One region of the Shewanella sp. NKUCC05_KAH genome, then DNA from elsewhere that is predicted to be linked to it. Evidence: predicted binding sites of a transcription regulator. Region 1 holds the regulator's gene; each other region holds the start of a gene.

Region 1 (5,518 bases):
TGCGTTAAAGTGTGCCCAACAGGCGCGGCCTATGTGGGTGAAGATGGCATTATCTCTATCCATACCGAGAAGTGTGTCGGTTGTATGTACTGTGTGGCAGCGTGCCCTTATAAAGTGCGCTTTATGAACCCAGAAACCAAGGCGGCGGATAAGTGTAACTTCTGTAAGGATACGCGTTTAGCACGGGGCGAAGAGCCAGCGTGCGTGACTGTGTGTCCAACCGATGCCTTAGTGTTTGGTGATGCCAATGATCCAAGCAGTGAAGTGGCCATCATGCTCAACACTAAAATCACTTACCAAGATAAAACCCATTTGGGCACTAAACCTAGGGTATATCGCGTTCCTACCAAAAGAGGGGGGATTTGATTATGAACAATACTTGGGGCGACATGGCGCAATATGATCCTGTCACTTGGCACTGGGTCATCGCCGTTTACCTGTTTATGGCGGGGTTATCCGCGGGCAGTTTACTGATTGGCATTGGTTTGCGCTGGGCGAATAAGGAACTCAGCGCGGGAGCCGAAAGCAGCATTCTTAAGGCGGCAGCAATTATTGGGCCTGTAGCAATTAGCTTAGGTCTAGCTTGCTTAGTGTTTGACTTAACCAAACCATTCCACTTCTGGTTGATCTTAATTCACTATAACTTCCAGTCTGTGATGGCCATTGGGGTGCTGGCGCTGCTGGCGTATTCTCCCTTAGCTTTTGCGTACGCCATTATTGTGCTGCGGGATGACTTACCAAAATGGGGTTTAGGTTTCCTAGCGCCTATCGCTAAGTTACTTATGCCATTTCGAAAGCTGATTGAAGTATTGTTGTTTGTTCTCGCCATTGGCGTGGGGGCTTACACTGGCTTCTTAATTTCGGCGATGAATGCCTATCCTATGCTCAACACTGCGGTACTGCCTGCGCTGTTTTTAGTGTCGGGTTTGTCGGCGGGCGCTGCGGCCAATGCGGTACTGGCGTTGCTGATGTTTAAGACTGACAGCCACGACAAAACTTTAGTGAAGATGCACGGTTTAGAATTGCCTGTGATGGCGATTGAAATTCTGTTCCTGTTCATGTTGTTCTGCGCCTTGTACTTCAAGGGCGGCGCGGCGGCTGCGGCCTTAGCATCGTTAACTTCTGGGTTATGGGCAAGCGTGTTCTGGATAGGCGTTGTCGGTATAGGTTTTGGTATTCCCTTGCTGTTTATGCTGCTACCCGCCGCGACTCGCCACACTAAGGGCGCAATGATCATGGTGGCTTGTGCGAGCTTAACGGGCGTACTCGCCTTAAGACACTTTATTGTGTACGCAGGGCAAAGCTATTTAAGCTGAGTGTAATCTGGCTTTACATATTGATAGATAAAGAAAAAGCACTGGCAATGTCAGTGCTTTTTTATTGTTTGAATCGTGAGAAGGTTTGCCAGTACAAGCGGGACGCTTATTGGGGTAATAACTCGATAACCGACTTCACCGTTAGCACTAAGGCGCTGATACTGCACAGGACTAACGTCGCCATCTTTGTCTTCTCTTTATCGACACGGCCCACTAATCGTCCTGCGACTAAGTAACCTAAAATCACTGAGGGGAGCAGCATCAACGACAGCCACAGATGTTTTAATTCTAATAAGCCAGTGATCGCTAAAATGACCAATGCAATCATGGAGCTAAAAATGAAGAAGGCCGACAGGGCAGCGCGAAACTGCGAGGCATCTTTGCCTGCCAACAAAATCGCCATCGGCGGGCCACCAATCGCGGCGATATTGCCGAAGATCCCTGAAACCACACCCGCACCGAAGAGGCTTTTCTTATTCACTGGCAGGCTGAATTTATTCAGGCTGAGGATCACTGCGACAGTTACAATGGCGGCGATGGATAAACCCAGTATGGGTTGAGGCGCAAACAGCAATAAACTCGCGCCGATAAAACCACCGGGCACGCGGCCTAGGAGCGCATATTGCAAGCCATTGAATTCTAAGTGACCGCGCTCACGCACTAAGGTCAGCAGGGCGATGGAGAAACCCATAGCAATAACAGGCGCAGGTACAAGTTGTGGATCGACGATATACAGCAAAGGACTGGCGACAACCGCAAGCCCAAACCCAATCAGACTTTGGGTTAATGCGCCCAGAAACACGACCAGCGAGGCTAAGGCGAGTGTCTGTGGATCTATCATAGAAAACATAGGATTTCCTATATCCCAAACCAACTCAAGATGGTGAAATTTAAAGTTTGAAGTCGCTTGGGTATAAACAAAAAGGGATCGTTAACGATCCCTATTGATGAGCACTGTGATATGACTTTGAAAGCGACGAGTCGCTATTCCATGTCTTCCCACTCGATTCCCATTTGATCCATTAACAACTTGGCTTCGGCGGGAATGCTGTCTGGATTATCTTTTGACAGATCTTCATCGTTGGGCAATGGCTGGCCAGTGTAGGCGTGCAAAAATGCCTCACACAACAGCTCGCTGTTGGTGGCGTGACGCAAATTATTGACCTGACGACGAGTACGTTCGTCCGTGAGGACCTTAAGCACTTTGAGCGGAATAGACACAGTAATTTTTTTTACTTGTTCATTCTTCTTGCCATGTTCAGCATAGGGGCTGATGTATTCCCCATTCCATTCAGTCATTGACTCACCTGTTATAACGCTAAATTCGGGGCAGATTTTAAACCCTTACAAAGAACAGTCAAATTATTGCTACTATTTCTTTGTGATTGCAAACAGATTTCTTTATGTTCAGACGTCTAAACGTCTTAACGCCTATTGACGATGGCGTTGGGCTTAGGTACATTTAGACGTCCAGACATCTCTATCAGTCTACCGAATTTAGGAGTCCCCATGGCAGAGCGTCAATTAGCCACACTGGCAGTGCGTCAGGGTATCGAAAGCGATACTCAATATGGCGCAGTTGTGCCACCGATTTATTTGTCGACTAATTACGCCTTCGATGGTCATAAAAATCCCCGCGAATTCGATTACAGTCGTTCAGGCAACCCAACGCGCTGCATTTTAGGCGAAGCATTAGCCCAATTAGAAAAGGGCGCCACTGGCATAGTGACGTGCACTGGCATGGCGGCCATCACCTTAGTGACCACTTTGCTCGGCCCCGGTGACCTATTAGTTGTGCCCCATGATTGCTATGGTGGTTCCTACCGTTTATTTACCAACTTGGCGAAGAAAGGCCAGTTTAAGCTCATTGTGGTCGACCAAACCGACAGCCAAGCGTTAGCCGCCGCTATTGCGCAGAATCCTAAGATGGTGTGGCTCGAAACCCCATCAAACCCGTTATTACGTGTGGTGGATATCGAAGCCATTGCTAAGGCGAGCCATGGTGTCGGCGCGCTGGTGGTGGTCGATAACACCTTTTTATCGCCGATATTGCAACAACCCCTATTGTTAGGCGCGGATATCGTTATCCACTCCACCACTAAATATATCAATGGTCACAGCGATGTGGTCGGCGGCGCAGTGGTCGCCAAAGACGCGCAAATCGGCGAAAGCTTACATTGGTGGTCGAACACTCTAGGCTTAACGGGGTCAGCCTTCGACAGTTATCTGACCCTGCGCGGCCTACGTACCTTAGCGGTGCGTATTCGCGAGCATCAAGCCAATGCCCAGCGTATTATTGAGTTATTAACGCAAAGCCCTGTGGTGAGTAAAGTCTATTACCCAGGGCTTGCGGATCATCCAGGTCACGCCATTGCGGCCAAGCAACAACAGGGCTTTGGCGCTATGCTGAGCTTTGAGCTCAAAGGCGGTGAGGCCGAAGTGGTGGCCTTTTTAGGTGCACTCAGCTTATTTAGCGTGGCGGAAAGTTTAGGTGGCGTCGAAAGTTTAGTGGCCGTGCCCGCAACTATGACCCACAGAGCCATGGAGCCGCAGGCGCGCTTCGAGGCTGGTATTAAGGACACCCTATTGCGTCTATCGGTGGGTATTGAAGATGCCGCCGATTTAGTTGCAGATATTCAAGCAGGATTAGCCGCCGTTGCGGCTTGTCAGTAGAGGAATAATAGATGGCACGTTGTCACTTACATAAATTTGGTGGCTCCAGTTTAGCGGATGCCGATTGTTATCGCCGAGTCGCCCATATCCTATTAACCCACGGTCATAGTGATGATCTCGTGGTGGTCTCTGCGGCGGGTAAAAGCACGAATTTCCTGTATAAATTATTAGCGCTGCGTGATGCGGGTCAGCTATGGCAAGAAGAATTACAAGTGCTGATCAGTTACCAACAGGGGTTGATTGAGCAGTTGTTGTCGAATGAACAAGCCCGCGATCTGCGTGAGCGTTTGGCCACTGATAAAGCGCAACTCATCAGCTTGTTGTCCTTAGACGAGCGCAACGAATACCAAATCAACCATGTGGTGAGCTTTGGCGAACGTTGGTCGGCACGTTTAATGGCGGCGCTACTGCGCGAATCTGGCGTGGCAGCAAGCCATGTGGATGCCTGTTCAATTTTAGTGGCCGATGAAGCCGCTGTGCCACAAATTCGGGTACAGGAATCCCGCGCTAAAGTACAAGCCCTATTAGCTGCGCATCCCAATGAACGCTTAGTGATCACAGGATTTATCTGCGCTAACGAGCGTGGCGATACCTTGTTACTTGGTCGTAATGGTTCAGATTTTAGCGCCAGCCTGATTGCGAGTCTCGCTGATATCGAGCGCGTGACCATTTGGACCGATGTGGAAGGGGTGTTCAACGCCGATCCTAATAAAATCAACGATGCCAAGTTACTGAAAAGCATGTCACTTGCCGAAGCCGATCGCCTAGCGCGTTTAGGCTCGCCTGTATTACATTCGCGCACTCTGCAGCCTTTGTTTAATACCGAAGTGAGTTTAGCGGTACGCTCAAGTTATGCATCCCACACCGACTTTACCTTAATCGCACCCCACAGTTCGTCGGCGAGCGCGCCTGTGGTGACTAACCTCAATGCTGTTGTCCTGTTCGGCTTTAAACTCACAGGGGAGTTAACTCGTTTATTAGATTTATTGATTGCCGCGGGTTTAACGCCATTGGCCCATTGGACCTCTGCCCATCAAAGGGTTGAACTTGCCTATACCGCTGAGAATCAAAAACAAGTTCAAAGATTACTCGATGCCGAGGCAGAAGCATTAGGGATCAGCGAGCAGCAGATCAACACAGATTTTGGTTTAGTCGCATTAGTAAGTGCCGACGCCGAACATTATCGCCGCAGCTTCGCGCGTTTACTGAGCCGTGATGCTAAACCTTTGTTCAGTGGCGATTTAAGTTTAGTGACGTTAGTGCCCCAGTCACAGGTGAATCTGTTAACCCAAAAAGTTCACCGTCGCTGCGCTGGCCCGCGTAAACGCATTGGCGTCCTGCTGCTCGGTGTGGGTAATATCGGTGAGGCTTGGATCGATCTGTTTAAGTCGGTTTCACCCTCACTAGACCATGAACTCGAAGCTAGTGTTGAGTTAGTCGGTTTAGTCAGTTCGAGTAAAGCCTTGATTAAATCCACTGGCATTAATCTTGCCGCGTGGCAAACAGAGTTTAATACTGAAGCAACGCCT
Region 2 (5,518 bases), on a different contig from region 1:
CGGCAGAACTTAGATGATGCCGATGCCAGCGCAGTGGCAAAAATTGATGCGTTAAAGCCGAAGGTGAGTAGTGCAATGTGGCAAACATTAAGCCCCGCTTTATCTATGATTAATCAGTATCAGTTTGATGAGGCAATCGACTTAATTGACGATGTGATTACACAGTTAGGATAGAAAGCGGTAGCGCGAATTTATAATGCGTGACACTGAGTGGAGTTGTTAATGGAAAAAGCAACAATATTAGTCGTCGATGACACACCTGAGAATATTGATATTTTGATCGGTATTCTAGGTGATGATTACAAAGTCAAAGTGGCGATCGATGGGCCAAGGGCATTAGCGTTAGTGACAAAATCGCGGCCCGACTTGATTCTGCTCGATGTCATGATGCCAGGTATGAATGGCTATGAGGTCTGCAAGCTGCTAAAGCAAGAGCCGCTGACCAGCCATATTCCGGTGATCTTCGTGACCGCCTTATCTGAAATTGCTGATGAAGCCCAAGGTTTTGCATTGGGCGCGGTGGATTACATTACTAAGCCCGTAAGTGCGCCTGTCGTTAAAGCGCGGGTTAAAACGCATCTTGCGCTCTATGATCAAAAACGTCTACTCGAACAACAAGTTAAAGTTCGTACCCACGAATTAGAAGAAACCCGTTTCGAGATTATCCGTCGTCTTGGCCGTGCTGCTGAATACAAGGACAACGAGACGGGTCTACATGTTGTGCGTATGAGCCATTACGCCCGCATATTAGCGATAAAGCTCGGCTTACCGACGACCTTTTGTGACTTGATTTTTAATGCGGCGCCTATGCACGATATTGGTAAAATCGGTACGCCCGATGCAGTGCTGAAAAAGCCAGGGAAACTTGATGCGCAGGAATGGGAAATTATGCAGCAGCACGCTGCCATAGGTGCAGAGATTATTGGTGAACATAGCGATCCGTTATTGCAAATGGCCCGTCGTATCGCCTTAACTCACCATGAGAAGTGGGATGGTTCAGGTTACCCCAATGGCTTGGTTGGCGAAGAAATTCCCCTTGAAGGGCGTATCACCGCGATTGCGGATGTGTTCGATGCGCTGACTTCGCAACGGCCTTACAAGCAGGCTTGGACGATTGAAGCAACTATGGAGCTATTTGAAAATCAAGCGGGAAAACATTTCGATCCTAAGCTGGTGGAGGAGTTCAAGCAAATCCTGCCAGAAGCAATTGCCATTAGAGATACTTATTTAGAAAATTGATGCTCGAAGTGCATTGACTAAGGTAAAGGCGCCATTGGCGCCTTTATTCTGCTTCAATATTTTATACTAATCATATTAAATCAAAGCATTACGCTTCATCTAATGAGTAGGGCAGGGCTTGGAGCGTTAAATGTGATTGTTCATCGTCGGCAAAACGTAGCTGAGTATCATTAGCCGTGTCATTAGGAAGTACGGCGGTTAACAAGACTTGATTGCCACGCTGCACAAACTCAATGATTTGACCGCCACGGCGAAAACTGTCTTCCATCGCGATTTCGAGGCCTGATGCTAGGGTGATTTGAAGACTAGTGTGACCGCGCAAAATATACAGGGCGCGTTTATTACCACCGCGATATTTCATGCGCGCTATGGTTTCTTGTCCCATGTAACAGCCCTTATTGAAGCTGATACCGTTAACCGCTTGTAGATTACACATCTGCGGTACGTACTGACTGGCATGGCTGGCGGCAAGGTTGGGGTAACCTGCTGCAATCTCTAACGCTTGCCATGCACTGGCGTCAAATACACTCAGTTCCGATTGCGCAACTAAAGCTGCTGCGGCATCTGGTGTTAATACTAAAATAAAACGTTCAGTGTCTTTTAAAATCGCACCATTTTCAATGAGTGTGAGCTCTTGCTGAATGTCACCAAAATGTTTGTTCACGAATTGGCTTGCCTGTTCACCGGCAACCCCGAGCAGAGTCCATTCAGCGGATGCATTGCTTAAGGTGGCTTTACTAAACACGGCATATTTTTGTAACTGGGGTAAATCGACTTCGATGGCATCCTTTGGCATCAACATAAAGAGTGCATCTTGAATGGCAAAGGTTCTGAAACTGGCCAGCATTTTACCTTTAGGATCGCAATGGGCGCCCCAGCGCCATTGATCCGTGGCCAATGAGCTGATGTCTGTGGTCACTTGGCCATGGATAAAACTGCGGCCTTGTTCTCCAACGACTTTGATGAGGCCCAAATGAGATAAGTTGGCAAGCATAAGTGGAGGCAAGGTAGCGTCCAGATCCCAATGGGGCGTAGAAACTGAAATAGTCATAGCGAGATCCTGAAAATGAAGACGATGTGAGAGGCTAGATTGTAACGGAATTCCAGTTGGCTCAAAAGCATAAGGCGCACATATCTGTGAATGATCTGTGCGCCTTATTATGTGTGCTTTAGTCGATAGGCTTAAAGCGAGTGGAGTTTAAAGTTTAAAACAGCACGCGGGTACGTAATGTACCTTCAATGGCTTTGAGTTCAACTAAGGCTTCTTCCGCTTGAGTTGTGTCGACTTCCATCACGACATAACCAATTTCTGCGGTGGTCTGCAAATATTGGGCGGCGATGTTGATGCCTTTTTCCGAGAAGGCTTGGTTGATCTTGATCAACACGCCCGGACGGTTTTGGTGAATATGCAGCAAGCGCGAGGTGCCTTTATGGGTTGGTAATGACACTTCAGGGAAGTTAACCGCAGAAACGGTTGAGCCGTTGTCTGAGTATTTAGCGAGCTTACCCGCGACTTCGATACCAATGTTTTCTTGGGCTTCGGCCGTGCTACCACCGACATGCGGCGTGAGGAGAACATTGTCTAAACCGCGTAGAGGACTGATAAATTCATCGTCATTCGATTGTGGTTCAACGGGGAATACATCGATTGCGGCACCTGCGAGGTGACGTTCTTTTAACGCAACGGTTAAAGCTTCAATATCGACTACAGTACCGCGTGATGCGTTGATAAAGATGCTGCCCTTTTTCATTGCTGCAAACTCGGCAGCGCCTACCATGTCTTTTGTTTGTGGAGTTTCAGGGACATGTAAGCTAACCACATCAGCTTGTGCTAATAGGAGTTCTAACGAATGGACTTGTTGTGCGTTACCTAGTGGCAGTTTGTCTTCGATATCGAAGAACACGACGCGCATACCTAAGGTTTCCGCCAGAATGCCAAGCTGAGTACCAATATGGCCGTAACCAATCACACCTAAGGTTTTACCACGCACTTCATAGCTGCCCGCTGCGGTTTTCATCCAGCCGCCACGGTGAGCGATAGCGTTTCGCTCAGGGATACCCCGCATCAACATAATGATCTCGCCAATCACGAGTTCGGCAACACTGCGAGTGTTTGAGAAGGGAGCGTTAAATACTGGGATACCAAGGGATTCGGCGGTGGCAAGGTCAACTTGGTTGGTTCCAATACAGAAACATCCTATCGCGATTAACTTCTCGGCACGTTTCAGCACCTCTGCAGTTAATTGGGTACGCGAACGAAGTCCCACAAAATGCGCATCTTTAATGGACTCAAGTAAGGCTTCATCGCTTAAGGAAGCTTTGTGGTATTCGATATTGGTGTATCCCGCACGTTCAAATACATCGACCGCAGATTGGTGGACGCCTTCCAACAGCAGGATCTTGATCTTATCCTTGTCCAGCGAATGTTTCGCCATGATATGGGTACCCTCTAATTAATAGAAATGTTTCTTATGATATGCTCACAACCTTCACCCACCAAAGTAGCACTTTTTTTGCTCAGTGTGGAGGGCTAGATGGCTAAAGTTAATATTCTAAATTTAGAACAATATCGCATAAGAGGAAGAAACATTGAATAACAAAATCGCATGGTGCGGTATTTACCTCTCAGTTTTGGTGTGGTCGGCGATAAAACCCGCAGATCCTTTCACGTGGTGGCTCGAAGCCTTGCCTGCATTGATTGCTGTACCGATTTTATTCTTTACTCGCAAACGTTTTCCACTGACACCTTTAGTGTATTTTCTCGTCTTAATACACTGCTGTGTGTTGTTTGTAGGCGCTCATTATACTTACGCTGAAGTGCCGTTATTCGACACGATTGCCGATTGGATGGGTTCAGAACGTAATAATTACGATAAAGTAGGTCATTTTGCGCAAGGTTTTATCCCAGCCATGCTCGCCCGTGAAATTATGTTGCGTAATCAAGCTGTCAAACCTGGGGCTTGGTGCGCGTTTCTTGCCACTTGTTTTGTGCTCGCTTTTTCGGCGTTTTATGAACTGATCGAATGGTGGGTTGCCGTGGCAACCGGCGAAGGGGCGGAAGCCTTTTTAGGGACTCAAGGCTATGTATGGGATACCCAATCTGACATGTTTCTTGCCCTCATTGGTGCAATTGTCGCGTTAGCTTTACTGTCTCGTTTTCAAGATAAACAAATCGCGAGACTCAAGCAGAGGATTTAGCGGCTAAAAGTGGGTGATGCTCTCTGTTCGAGTTGTAAGACTTTCTTCCCTGAAATGTATGGTGTGAGTGTGATGACATTGAGTTGTCATACTTTAGTGTTGTTATTGTGTTTTCTTTGTGTTGCAACTTTGGATTGATAACGTCATAGTTGGAAAGTATTAGGTGCTGGGCGTTGGCCAAGTAAAACGGTATTTTTGACTGTTATTCCATTTTATTGTGGTGAGTTAGTCGAACCTACTAGCATTAAACAGGGAATAGTACATTTGGGTGATGTTTTTCAATCGTTAACTAGTCAGAATTAACTAGGTTAATGGAATGTTGAAAAATCTAACTAAAAAGACGAGTCAAACATACCATTTTGCAATAGAGAATACTTTTCAGGGAGGAGAGTCATTGAGCACAATTAATGAATTGGTTTTTTTACACCAAATGGCCGCGCCATGTCATTTAGCGTTACTCGCTGAATCCATAGGTTTGAAAACGCGTATAGTAAAGCATGCGGCAGAACTGGATTTAGACAAGAGTCGCCGTAGTTTTTATCTGATCACCCAAAAAGGTTCTGCATTAGATAACAAAGGGATACCTCTGTTAGCTTCGCGATTAGTGTCACATTTTCCTGTGGCGCTGTATCAAGTTGAGCGAGACTCCTTAGACCAAGAATCTGCAATGTTGCTCGGCATTCGAGGTATTTTATTTGCCGATCAACGTATGGATCTGATGTTAACGGGTTTACGTAAAATGGTGGCAGAGGAACTTTGGTACGATAGAACTTTGCTAAGCAAAATGTTCCGCCGTGTCGTACAAAAGTTAGAAGGTAATAATGAAATGCCCTCTGATACTGTGGCTATGCTGCAGATGCTGACATCCCGTGAACGCACTATCATTCAATTCGTATCGAGTGGTGCGAGAAATAAAGAAATCGCTCATAGGTTATGTATCAGCGAACATACAGTGAAGGCGCATATTTCTTCTATTTTCCGCAAGACACAGTCTCGTAATCGGGTTGAGCTTTTACGTTGGGCGCAAACCTATCAAACTCACTTTGAGCTGTGCAGTTAGTCAGTTAAAGATATTGGTCGT
Region 3 (5,518 bases), on a different contig from region 1:
CGAATTGGTGAGAGCGCCTCTGACATTCTTCGTCGATTACTCGGCCTGTCCGTCGATGCGGTCGAACAACCCCAGCCTTTGGCGATTAGCCAACCGAGCCTTGAAGCTGAACCTATTCAGCCCATCGCGGCGCAAACAGTGCCAGCAGTGAATGATTTTAGTCGCTTAGTCGATGAACATCAGTTATCGCAGCAAAAAGGCGCAGTAGGTCGTTTTCTGTTTTTGCTCGAAAGTTTGTATCAATTAGCCCCAGAGCAATTCTCACAAATTTTGCAGATCCAAGGGCGCGATCGTTTGTATTTTGCTCGCTCTAAGGAGCAACTGCTCGAAGCGAGTGCTTCGGCTAACCCAAAAGAAATTGGTGCAAGTGGTTTCTGGGTAACGAGTAACAACAATACCGCCAAGAAACGCACTATTTTATCGGAAGTTTTAGTGCAATTTGGTTGTGATGCGACAGTAGCAGCGGGCATCGCCGAGCGCGTTTAATCCGCGGATGAGCCAAGTTAGTACGACATTTTTCTACTTTTTCTAATTGTAATTGAGTGCAGGAGAGCCATAGGTGGCAATACATCAAAGGGCAGGACAAATCGCTAATCAGACGGATCTGGTCAATATTCCAAAACTGATGAGCCATTATTACAGCATCACGCCAAATATGGATGACGTACAACAACGCGTCACCTTTGGCACTTCTGGGCACAGAGGCTGCGCCTTCAATGGCAGTTTTAACCAACAACACATTTGGGCGATTACCCAAGCTGTGGTGGACTACCGTCAATCGGCAAATATCGATGGGCCGCTGATCCTTGGGATTGATACCCATGCGTTATCCTATGCGGCCTATTTGTCGGCAATTGAAGTGCTGGCGGCAAATAAAGTCACAGTGCACATCCAGCAGAACGACGGATTTACGCCAACGCCAGTGGTGTCCCATGGGGTGATTTGCGCCAATCGCGAAGCCAATATTACGGGTGCGGCATTGTCCGATGGTTTGATCATTACGCCTTCCCATAATCCTCCTCAGGATGGTGGCATCAAGTACAATCCACCCCATGGCGGACCAGCTGAAGGTAATATCACGGCTTGGATTGAATCGCGGGCCAATGATTACCTGCGCCAAGCATTAGTTAGCGTGCAAAAATCAGCCTATGCCGATGCGCTGACTTCGGGTTATGTGCAAGCCATTGACTTGATTACACCCTATGTGGCTGATTTAGATAATGTTATCGACATGCAGGCGATTGCCAACGCTAAGCTGCGTATCGGCGTTGACCCGCTCGGTGGTTCAGGGATTTTCTATTGGGCACCGATTGCCGCGCGTTATGGGCTCGATATCACGTTAGTTAATGATAAGGTTGATCCAAGCTTTAGCTTTATGCCGCTGGATAAAGACGGCAAAATCCGCATGGATTGCTCATCTCCCTACGCGATGGCCGGGTTACTCGCCCATAAAGAATCCTTTGATTTATGCCTTGGTAATGATCCCGATTATGACCGTCACGGCATCGTTTGCCCTGGTACGGGTTTGATGGATCCGAATCATTATCTTGCAGTCGCTATCGATTATTTACTGACACACAGACCAGATTGGAGCGATACCTTAGCCATAGGTAAAACCTTAGTATCGAGTGCGCTTATCGATAAAATCTGTGCTTTCCACGGCAAAACGTTACTCGAAGTGCCAGTGGGCTTTAAGTGGTTTGTCGACGGTTTAGCCGAAGCCACAATCGCCTTTGGCGGTGAAGAGAGTGCTGGCGCGGCATTTTTACGCCGTGATGGCAGTACATGGTGCACAGATAAAGACGGCTTCATTTTAGGGTTACTTGCCGCAGAAATTCTTGCGGTGACAGGTAAAACCCCAGGTCAGCGTCACCAAGAGTTAGTAAAACAATTTGGCCAAAGTTTCTATAAGCGTATCGATAGCCCAATCAGTCTTGAAAACAAAGCCAAGTTTGCTTTGCTCAATGCCGATACCTTAAATGCCACTGTGCTTGCAGGTGAGACAATCGAAAACGTGTTAACCCATGCGCCAGGCAATAATGCGGCGATTGGCGGCATCAAAGTTACCACAGCTAATGGGTGGTTTGCGGCGCGTCCATCGGGCACTGAAGCGTTATTTAAAATCTACGGCGAAAGTTTTATCAGTGAGCAGCATTTGGCTGAGATCATCAAAGATGCGCAGGCATTAATTGATAAGGCGCTAAACGCTTAATGCAGCAGTAGGTTTAGCTAACGTCTCAAAATAAAAAACGCACTCAGATTTGAGTGCGTTTTTGTTTGTGTCTAATTCAGCTGTGAGTAGTTGATCTAATACTGATTTGACCGTATTTAGTACTCGATATGACAACTCGGTAAGTTATTCTTATCGATGTAATTTTGGTGATATTCCTCAGCCACATGGAACTGTTGCAGTGGCACTATTTCTGTGACGATATGGCGTAATCCCCAACGCCCCGAGCGGGCAAAAGCTAACTTTGAGGCTTCTGCGGCCGCTTTTTGCTCACGGTCGTGGAAGAAAATGGTACTGCGATATTGAGTGCCAATATCTCCGCCTTGCATGTTCAGACTCGTTGGATTGTGGTTTTTCCAAAATACATCGAGCAAGTCTTCATAACTGACAAGGGCGGGATCGAATTCCACTTGCACCACTTCGGCATGGCCCGTTTTGCCTTTTTTGACTTCTTCATAGGTTGTCGCCGCATTATTGCCGCCCATATAGCCGCAGGTGGCATTCGATACGCCGTTCACTTGTCTAAAAAAATACTCTACGCCCCAGAAACAGCCGGCACCAAAGGTTGCTAACGCCATAATTAAATCCAATAGAAGTCTAGATGGCTAAGGATTGTGATAAAACTTGAGTGCAAAAGCAAGCCTCAAGTTGGAATATTTATCATGGGAAATTCTTAGGGAATGTCCTGAGAATTTAACAATCAGCTTAGTTGAATGTCATTCCGCTTAAAACTGGGTCCTACGGCAATAAATGTCTGAGAACAGCACTAAAAACATGTGTTAGTATTGAAGCCGTTTTTTAGGTGCGAGTGAGATTAACCGCGGTGAGATAAATGCTTAAGTGGTTATTACTGCCTGTACTTATGCTATTGCGCCAATACTGTTACACATCATTATAAGGAGAATTCTGTGTTACAAGCTCTGTTAGATTCAAAGGATTTTTTAGCGCTCACCTTAGCCCATCCTGAACAGTTCGATGGCGAATTTTCATTTAACTTAGGCGATCATACTCAAGTGGAAGTGTGGGATACCGGTGTTATTGTTTTCGAACCAATACAGAATGAAGGAAAAGATATTGTGCTTTCCTGCGGTGTTCACGGTAACGAGACCGCGCCCATTGAACTCTGCAATAGCTTAATTAAACAACTTCTACAGCAAAAGATCATCGCAAAGCAGCGCACTTTATTTCTCATTGGTAACCCATTAGCGATTAATAACGGCACGCGGATTATTGACGAAAACATGAATCGTCTATTTAGTGGTGAGCATTCCAATCCACCAGGGTTAGTGAACCCTGAGCGAGTACGCGCAAAAAAACTCGAAGCCTATGTCGACCGTTTTTATACTACGGTTGCCGATGGACGTCAGCGCATCCATTATGATCTGCACACGGCGATGCGCGCCTCGAAGCATGAAAAGTTCGCTATCTATCCCTATCGTCCAGGGCGCGCCTTTAGCGGCGAGCAAATTATGTTTTTAGCCGCAAGCGGCGTCGATACAGTACTTTTCCACCATGAACCGACCACAACCTTCAGCTATTTTTCCTCTGAACGCTACGACGCCGATGCCTTTACCATTGAACTTGGCAAAGTGTATCCCATGGGGCAGAACGACATGACGCGTTTTATCGCCACCCATGAAATGTTCATGCGCTTGATCACCGCTAAGCCGTTGGAGCTGGATGCATTTGATGCCGATAAGGTTAACTTGTACCAAGTGTGCCGCGTCATCAATAAACATTTCGATGATTTTGAATTTACCTTCGCAACTGATGTCGAAAACTTCAGATCTTTCCCGAAGGGCTTTGTTTTAGCGCGGGAAGGTGGGCAAGAAATTAAAGTGGAACATGAGTTTGAGTCTGTCGTGTTCCCTAATGCCAAAGTGCCTATTGGCAATCGCACTGTGATTTGCCTGATCCCTGCGGTGAATGCGGACGTGCGTTAGGCTTGTAAAGCAATATATACATGCGTGGCAGGGATAACTTGTGGTTTGAGCTATGCCAATGGTTGATAGGTAGTTTACGTTAACGTAATGTTCGTCGGGCATATTCGTATAAACAGACGCATCAAACGCTTTGATGCGTAATGAGATAACAAGAGCACAATATGAGCAAAGCAACACTCAACACTGATACAGTGCACCGTGTCGGCTTCTTGGATAAGGCATCGCTACACATTCCTATCCTTCGAATTCTACAAGCCGACGGCACCACTTATGAAACCGCGGTTTTGCCTGTGATAGATGAAACCTTAGCCACTAAAATTTACGATACCTGTGTATTCACTCGGGTACTTGATGAACGTATGCTTGGCGCCCAGCGTCAAGGACGCATCAGCTTCTACATGACCTGTACGGGTGAAGAAGCGGCGATTGTCGGCAGTGTGGCCGCACTCGATCAAGAAGATGTGATCCTCGCACAATATCGTGAGCATGCGGCGCTGCGTTATCGCGGCTTTACCACTGAACAGTTTATGAATCAGATGTTCAGTAACGAGAAAGATCTTGGTAAAGGTCGCCAAATGCCAATCCATTACGGCAGTGCGGCATTGCATTATCAAACGATTTCGTCACCGTTAGCCACGCAAATCCCGCAGGCGACTGGTGTGGGCTACAGCTTAAAAATGCAAGGTAAGCGCAAAGTCGCGGTTTGTTATTTTGGCGAAGGCGCTGCATCGGAAGGGGATTTTCATGCTGGCCTAAACATGGCCGCGGTACTGAAATGCCCAGTGATTTTCTTCTGTCGTAACAATGGCTACGCGATTTCTACCCCCACTGAAGAGCAGTTTGCTGGAAACGGTATTGCCAGCCGCGGTGTGGGTTATGGCATGCACACCATTCGTGTAGACGGCAATGACATGTTGGCCGTGTTAGCCGCAACTCAGCAAGCCCGCGCCTATGCGATTGAGCATAATTCGCCTGTGCTGATTGAAGCCATGACTTACCGTCTCGGCGCACACTCTTCTTCAGACGATCCCTCTGGTTATCGCTCGAAAGATGAAGAAGCCAAGTGGCAGCAACACGATCCGGTTAAACGCTTCAAATTATGGCTTATCAACAAAGGTTGGTTGGCTGAAGCGGATGATGTAAAACTGCATGAGAAATATCGTGAAGAAGTATTGGCTGCGGTAAAAGTGGCTGAAAAAATTCCTGTGCCTATGCTAGATGAAATTATTGAAGATGTGTACGACAAGCCGACGCCAGTGCTGAAAAAGCAACTCGCCGATCTTAAAGAACATATCAAGAAATATCCGCAAGCCTATCCAAAAAGTGCAGGGAGACTATAAGCCGT
Region 4 (5,518 bases), on a different contig from region 1:
TACGACGCAAATCATCATGATAAGCATCAATCACTTGCTGATCGTTCATCGCCGAATGGATAGTGGTAATCGCACCGCTTTTAACGCCAAAGTGGCGATCGAGCACATCGATCACAGGCACGATACAGTTTGTGGTGCAAGAAGCGTTGGAAACCACTGTGTGTTCGGCGCGGAGTAAATCGTGATTCACACCATAGACAATCGTGCCATCGACATCGGCTGAGGATGGATGACTTATCAGCACTTGTTTAGCGCCGGCGTGAATATGGGCTTCGCAGCTTTGACGATCGACTAATACGCCTGTGGCTTCATAGACAATATCTATGCCCATCTCGTGCCAAGGGAGTTTTGCCGGATCGGGCTCGTGGAGGATTTTTATCGCATCGTCGCCAATCAGCATATGATCATCAACAAGCTTCACTTTATGCGCAAACCGACCGTGGGTGGTGTCGTACTGGGTCAGATGAATAATGGCTTCAGGTTTAGCTAATTCATTAATCGCGACAATCTGCATTTGCTGCCGTTTTCCAGACTCATATAAAGCTCGGAGAATAGAGCGGCCGATACGGCCATAACCATTGATAGCGACTCGGATCATTGAGGTCTCAATTTCCTCTTAATACAAAAACGGCCTGCAAACGATTGCAGGCCGCATTATACAGATTAACACTTAAAAAGTTTAACCTTTTGTATTGAATCTAATCCCTTGAGCCATTAGCCCAATGATTTTGCAGCATTCAGCACATTTTCAACGGTGAAACCAAAGTGATTCAATAGCACGTTACCCGGCGCAGACTCACCAAATGTGGTCATGCCCACTACTGTGCCTTCAAACCCGACGTACTTGTACCAGAAATCGGTATGCGCCGCTTCAATAGCCACACGTTTAGTCACAGCACGTGGTAATACAGATTCTTTATAAGCAGCATCTTGCTTATCGAACTCAGTTGTCGATGGCATAGAAACGACGCGAACGTGTTTACCTTGCTCAGTCAGTGCAGCGGCTGCATCCATTGCCAATTGTACTTCGCTACCAGTTGCGATCAGGATCAGTTCTGGTGTACCCGCACAGTCTTGCAGTACATAAGCACCTTTAGCCACATTAGCTAATTGCTCAGCGGTACGCGCTTGAGCTTTCAGGTTTTGACGGCTGAAGATCAGTGACGTAGGTGCATTACGGCGCTCAATCGCAGCTTTCCAAGAAACTGCCGTTTCTGCCGCATCACATGGACGCCATACGGCCATATTTGGTGTCATACGCAGGTTAGCTAATTGCTCAACTGGCTGATGCGTTGGGCCATCTTCACCTTGACCGATAGAGTCATGGGTATAAACGAAGATGTTTTGAATGCCCATCAGCGCCGACATACGCACTGCGTTACGAGCATATTCCATGAACATCATGAACGTTGCGCCGTAATTGATGAAACCACCATGCAGCGAAGCACCGTTCATAATGCCACTCATGCCGAATTCACGCACGCCGTAGTAAATGTAGTTACCAGCTGGGTCGTCTTGAATACCTTTAGAACCTGACCACAGTGTCAAGTTAGAACCCGCTAAGTCAGCAGAGCCGCCTAACAGTTCAGGCAACATAGCGCCAAATGCACCGATAGCATTTTGTGAGGCTTTACGGCTCGCAATACCTTCGGCTTTGTCCTGTGATGCTTGCACGAATGCCTGCGCTTTTTCTTCGAAATCAGCCGGTAATTCACCTTTCAGAACGCGACGCTCATATTCAGCAGCCAGTTCTGGGTGAGCAGCGCGATATACTGCAAACTTCTCGTTCCACGCTGCTTCACGGGCAGCACCTGCTTCTTTGGCATCCCAACCGGCATAAACATCAGCAGGGATTTCAAATGGTGCATGTGGCCAGCCAAGGAATTCACGGGCGGCTGCGATTTCTGCATCGCCTAGTGGCGCGCCGTGACAATCGTGGCTGCCAGATTTGTTGGGTGAACCAAAACCGATAATGGTTTTGCAGCAAATCATGGTTGGTTTATCAGTCACCGCTTTCGCCGCTTCGATAGCAGCACGGATTGCCGCGCTATCGTGACCATCAACACCGGCAATCACATGCCAGCCGTAAGCTTCAAAACGCTTTGGCGTATCATCGGTGAACCAGCCTTCAACATGGCCATCGATAGAAATACCGTTGTCATCCCAAAATGCGACCAGTTTACCTAAACCTAAAGTACCGGCTAATGAACAGGCTTCGTGGGAAATACCTTCCATCAAACAGCCATCGCCGAGGAAGCAGTAAGTATAGTGATCAACGATATCGTGACCATCACGGTTAAACTGTGCCGCTAAGGTTTTCTCAGCAATCGCCATACCGACAGCGTTGCTGATGCCCGCACCGAGTGGACCCGTTGTGGTTTCAACACCTGGGGTGTAACCGTATTCTGGGTGACCCGGTGTTTTAGAATGCAATTGACGGAACTGTTTTAGCTCCTCAATTGGTAATTCATAACCAGTCAGGTGAAGTAAAGAGTAAATCAGCATTGAACCGTGACCGTTAGAGAGGATAAAACGATCTCTATCTACCCATTTCGGATTGTTCGGGTTGTGCTTAAGGAAATCATTCCACAGCACTTCAGCAATATCTGCCATCCCCATTGGGGCGCCGGGATGGCCTGAATTTGCTTTTTGAACTGCATCCATACTTAACGCACGGATTGCGTTTGCGAGTACTTTACGGGAAGACATGCTCTCTCCTGCTTGTTTGTGGGGTCTAGCGGGCAATTTGGATGCATATTTTCCCCTACATGCCAGTGTGACGCAAACTAAAATTACCATTCACTCAGCAAAAGATGGCCGAATATATACCCAAACAACCTGAAGATGCAGGATTCAGGTCGCTTGGGTATACAAGTCGCAGAAACAAGCTAGTCACTCTACTGGCGTTTACTTGAGAGGACATAGCAAGGATCACTTGTAATGGAGAAATAAATTTCTCAAAAACATAGCAAACCTAATAATATGAAATATAAGAAAAATAACCTATTTATGACTGAGCGTAGTCGTTTTCAGGTCACAATCTGAGAGGATTTTTTATTATCGGGGGTGATCGGCAATCGGATTTAAACTAAAATAGCCGTCTAGATGTAGATGCTTCTACACGTTTGAATGCTAACGACGAGATTTTCCTACTATGGCAAAGCACTTGTTTACTTCTGAGTCGGTCTCAGAAGGTCATCCCGATAAGATTGCAGATCAGATTTCTGATGCTGTGCTAGATGCAATTCTGGCTCAAGATCCAAAAGCACGCGTAGCGTGTGAAACTTATGTCAAAACCGGCATGGTATTAGTAGGTGGTGAAGTCACTACCTCTGCCTGGGTTGATATTGAAGAAATCACCCGTAAAACGGTGCGTGAAATTGGTTATACCCATTCAGATATGGGGTTTGATGCAGACTCGTGCGCAGTATTAAACGCCATTGGTAAGCAATCACCCGACATTAATCAAGGTGTAGACCGCGCAGACCCTGCAGAGCAAGGTGCTGGCGATCAAGGGTTAATGTTTGGCTATGCCAACAACGAAACCGACATTCTGATGCCTGCACCTATCACCTATGCTCACGCATTAGTGAAACGTCAGTCTGAAGTGCGTAAAAATGGCACGCTACCTTGGTTACGCCCAGATGCGAAAAGCCAAGTCACTTTTGCCTATGATGATGGCAAAATTATCGGTATCGATGCAGTTGTGTTATCGACTCAGCACAGAGATGACGTTTCACAAGCCGACTTAATTGAAGGTGTGATGGAAACCATCATCAAGCCAGTGTTACCGGCTCAATGGTTAAACAAAGATACTAAGTTCTTTATCAACCCAACTGGCCGTTTTGTTATCGGTGGTCCAGTAGGCGATTGCGGCTTAACGGGTCGTAAGATCATCGTTGACACCTACGGCGGCATGGCCCGTCATGGTGGTGGCGCATTCTCTGGTAAAGATCCATCAAAAGTGGATCGTAGCGCGGCATATGCTGCCCGTTATGTGGCAAAAAACATAGTTGCAGCAGGTCTTGCTGATCGCTGTGAAATCCAAGTGTCTTACGCAATTGGTGTGGCAGAGCCGACCTCTATCAGCATCGAGACCTTCGGTACCGGTAAAGTATCTGAAGAAGTGCTGATCAAGTTAGTACGTCAACACTTTGAACTGCGCCCATACGGTTTAACGGCCATGCTAGATTTAGCACGTCCAATTTATCAAGCGACCGCCGCTTATGGCCACTTTGGTCGCAGCGAATTCCCATGGGAAGCGACTGATAAAGCCGAAATATTACGTGCTGACGCGGGTCTATAGTCTTAATTCATTTCAATTTTTACACTTAAGACCCATAAAAAACCGCTACCCAGCGGTTTTTTTATGTCTGACATTTAGTTAGATTAATAGTGCTAAGACAAATATGGCAAGATAAAAAGCAGCATATACACAGACCATTAGAGTGCACTGATCCCATGACCGATAACGCCATCTTATTACAGCAACTTCAATCTTGTGCATGGGCAGCCAACGTAGGTCTGCCAGAGGAAACAGCAAAGACATACGGTACATTAGAGGAGATCGCCGCTTTTCTTGAATCCGATCCTGAAGCCTTTTTTGAAACACCTTACGAAATCCACTATGAAAGCCTGTGTGTAACTGATCATGACTTGGCAAATTCGTTAAAAACAAAGGCAGTAGTAAATGATGTGCATGCTTGGATTTCTGACAGCGAAGTCGATGAAATTTCTAAGTCAGCTTACCTCTCCACTTGGAAAATTATTCCCGTTGCAGAAATATGCGCGCTGACATCCGATGACGCTAATACGCTCGCAACACTGCTACTAGCTGACGTTAAACTTTCAGCCTTTACGAGTGAACGCCTATTTTGGTATCTCTGTGGAAGAATACCCTTTGGTTATATTGGTACTTACCCAAACGGGCAATGGCTGATACTTTAGACTTATACGCTAGCACCTTTAATGTTTCTGACTTCATCTAGGATCTATTGAGCTTTCGAGAATGATTTTTAGAGAGCATGCCAAGATTGATACTAACCAATGCACGCAGGGAAACGCTATTTCATTTAATGAACAGCACAGGCCATGTTTATGATAAACCTGAACATAGACAAACATTCGAAGGCATTCTTTACCGCCTTCTAGCAGGCCCCCCTTAGCAAGATTGACCCAAAGAGTTGGGCCATTGGAGTACGGTTTTTAGAGGGTTTCATTTATGGTCTAAAAAGACATTCAGGCCTATTTACTCAAAGCTTTAGTGAAAATGGCCGACACGGAATGGGTCTTTATTGATGGCTCGATAGTGCGGACTCACCAGCACAGTGCAGGTGCACTGAGTCATGAGTCATGAGTCATGAGAGTTACCCTATTGTTTAATTGATAGTGGATACCTTTATCAAACGGGTAACTCTCAGTTTTATCTATCGCCCATGAATATCAAATAATAGCTAATGCACAGGGTATTCGTTTAGAAACGTACATTCATACCAACCCAGAAGTTACGGGCCTTATC

Evidence for each region. Region 1 encodes MetJ, which represses methionine synthesis genes. Its sites were predicted from a motif close to TAGACGTCTAGACGTCTA; they were not measured.
Region 2: a site for MetJ is predicted at 3,763-3,780, ahead of serA (phosphoglycerate dehydrogenase). Genes of this name have one in related genera too.
Region 3: a site for MetJ is predicted at 2,821-2,838, ahead of msrA (peptide-methionine (S)-S-oxide reductase MsrA). Genes of this name have one in related genera too.
Region 4: a site for MetJ is predicted at 3,095-3,112, ahead of metK (methionine adenosyltransferase). Genes of this name have one in related genera too.

The regions. Positions count from the first base shown of each region.
Region 1 is NZ_JAHKQZ010000007.1:101,279-106,796, reverse strand. Features, by position in the region: gene KO533_RS08625 (4Fe-4S dicluster domain-containing protein) at 1-366, shown strand, start outside; gene nrfD (NrfD/PsrC family molybdoenzyme membrane anchor subunit) at 369-1,316, shown strand; gene KO533_RS08615 (sulfite exporter TauE/SafE family protein) at 1,423-2,166, opposite strand; gene metJ (met regulon transcriptional regulator MetJ) at 2,301-2,615, opposite strand; gene metB (cystathionine gamma-synthase) at 2,826-3,989, shown strand; gene KO533_RS08600 (bifunctional aspartate kinase/homoserine dehydrogenase II) at 4,001-5,518, shown strand, end outside.
Region 2 is NZ_JAHKQZ010000026.1:21,893-27,410, forward strand. Features, by position in the region: gene KO533_RS19740 (PAS domain S-box protein) at 1-174, shown strand, start outside; gene KO533_RS19745 (two-component system response regulator) at 223-1,239, shown strand; gene ygfZ (tRNA-modifying protein YgfZ) at 1,328-2,290, opposite strand; gene serA (phosphoglycerate dehydrogenase) at 2,445-3,674, opposite strand; gene KO533_RS19760 (DUF2238 domain-containing protein) at 3,829-4,437, shown strand; gene KO533_RS19765 (LuxR C-terminal-related transcriptional regulator) at 4,832-5,497, shown strand.
Region 3 is NZ_JAHKQZ010000001.1:11,789-17,306, forward strand. Features, by position in the region: gene seqA (replication initiation negative regulator SeqA) at 1-486, shown strand, start outside; gene pgm (phosphoglucomutase (alpha-D-glucose-1,6-bisphosphate-dependent)) at 560-2,212, shown strand; gene msrA (peptide-methionine (S)-S-oxide reductase MsrA) at 2,329-2,808, opposite strand; gene astE (succinylglutamate desuccinylase) at 3,139-4,173, shown strand; gene KO533_RS00080 (thiamine pyrophosphate-dependent dehydrogenase E1 component subunit alpha) at 4,335-5,513, shown strand; gene KO533_RS00085 (alpha-ketoacid dehydrogenase subunit beta) at 5,517-5,518, shown strand, end outside.
Region 4 is NZ_JAHKQZ010000013.1:63,571-69,088, reverse strand. Features, by position in the region: gene epd (erythrose-4-phosphate dehydrogenase) at 1-598, opposite strand, end outside; gene tkt (transketolase) at 715-2,709, opposite strand; gene metK (methionine adenosyltransferase) at 3,155-4,306, shown strand; gene KO533_RS12950 (hypothetical protein) at 4,462-4,947, shown strand; partial or broken gene KO533_RS12945 (transposase) at 5,025-5,353, shown strand; gene KO533_RS12940 (TonB-dependent receptor) at 5,474-5,518, opposite strand, start outside.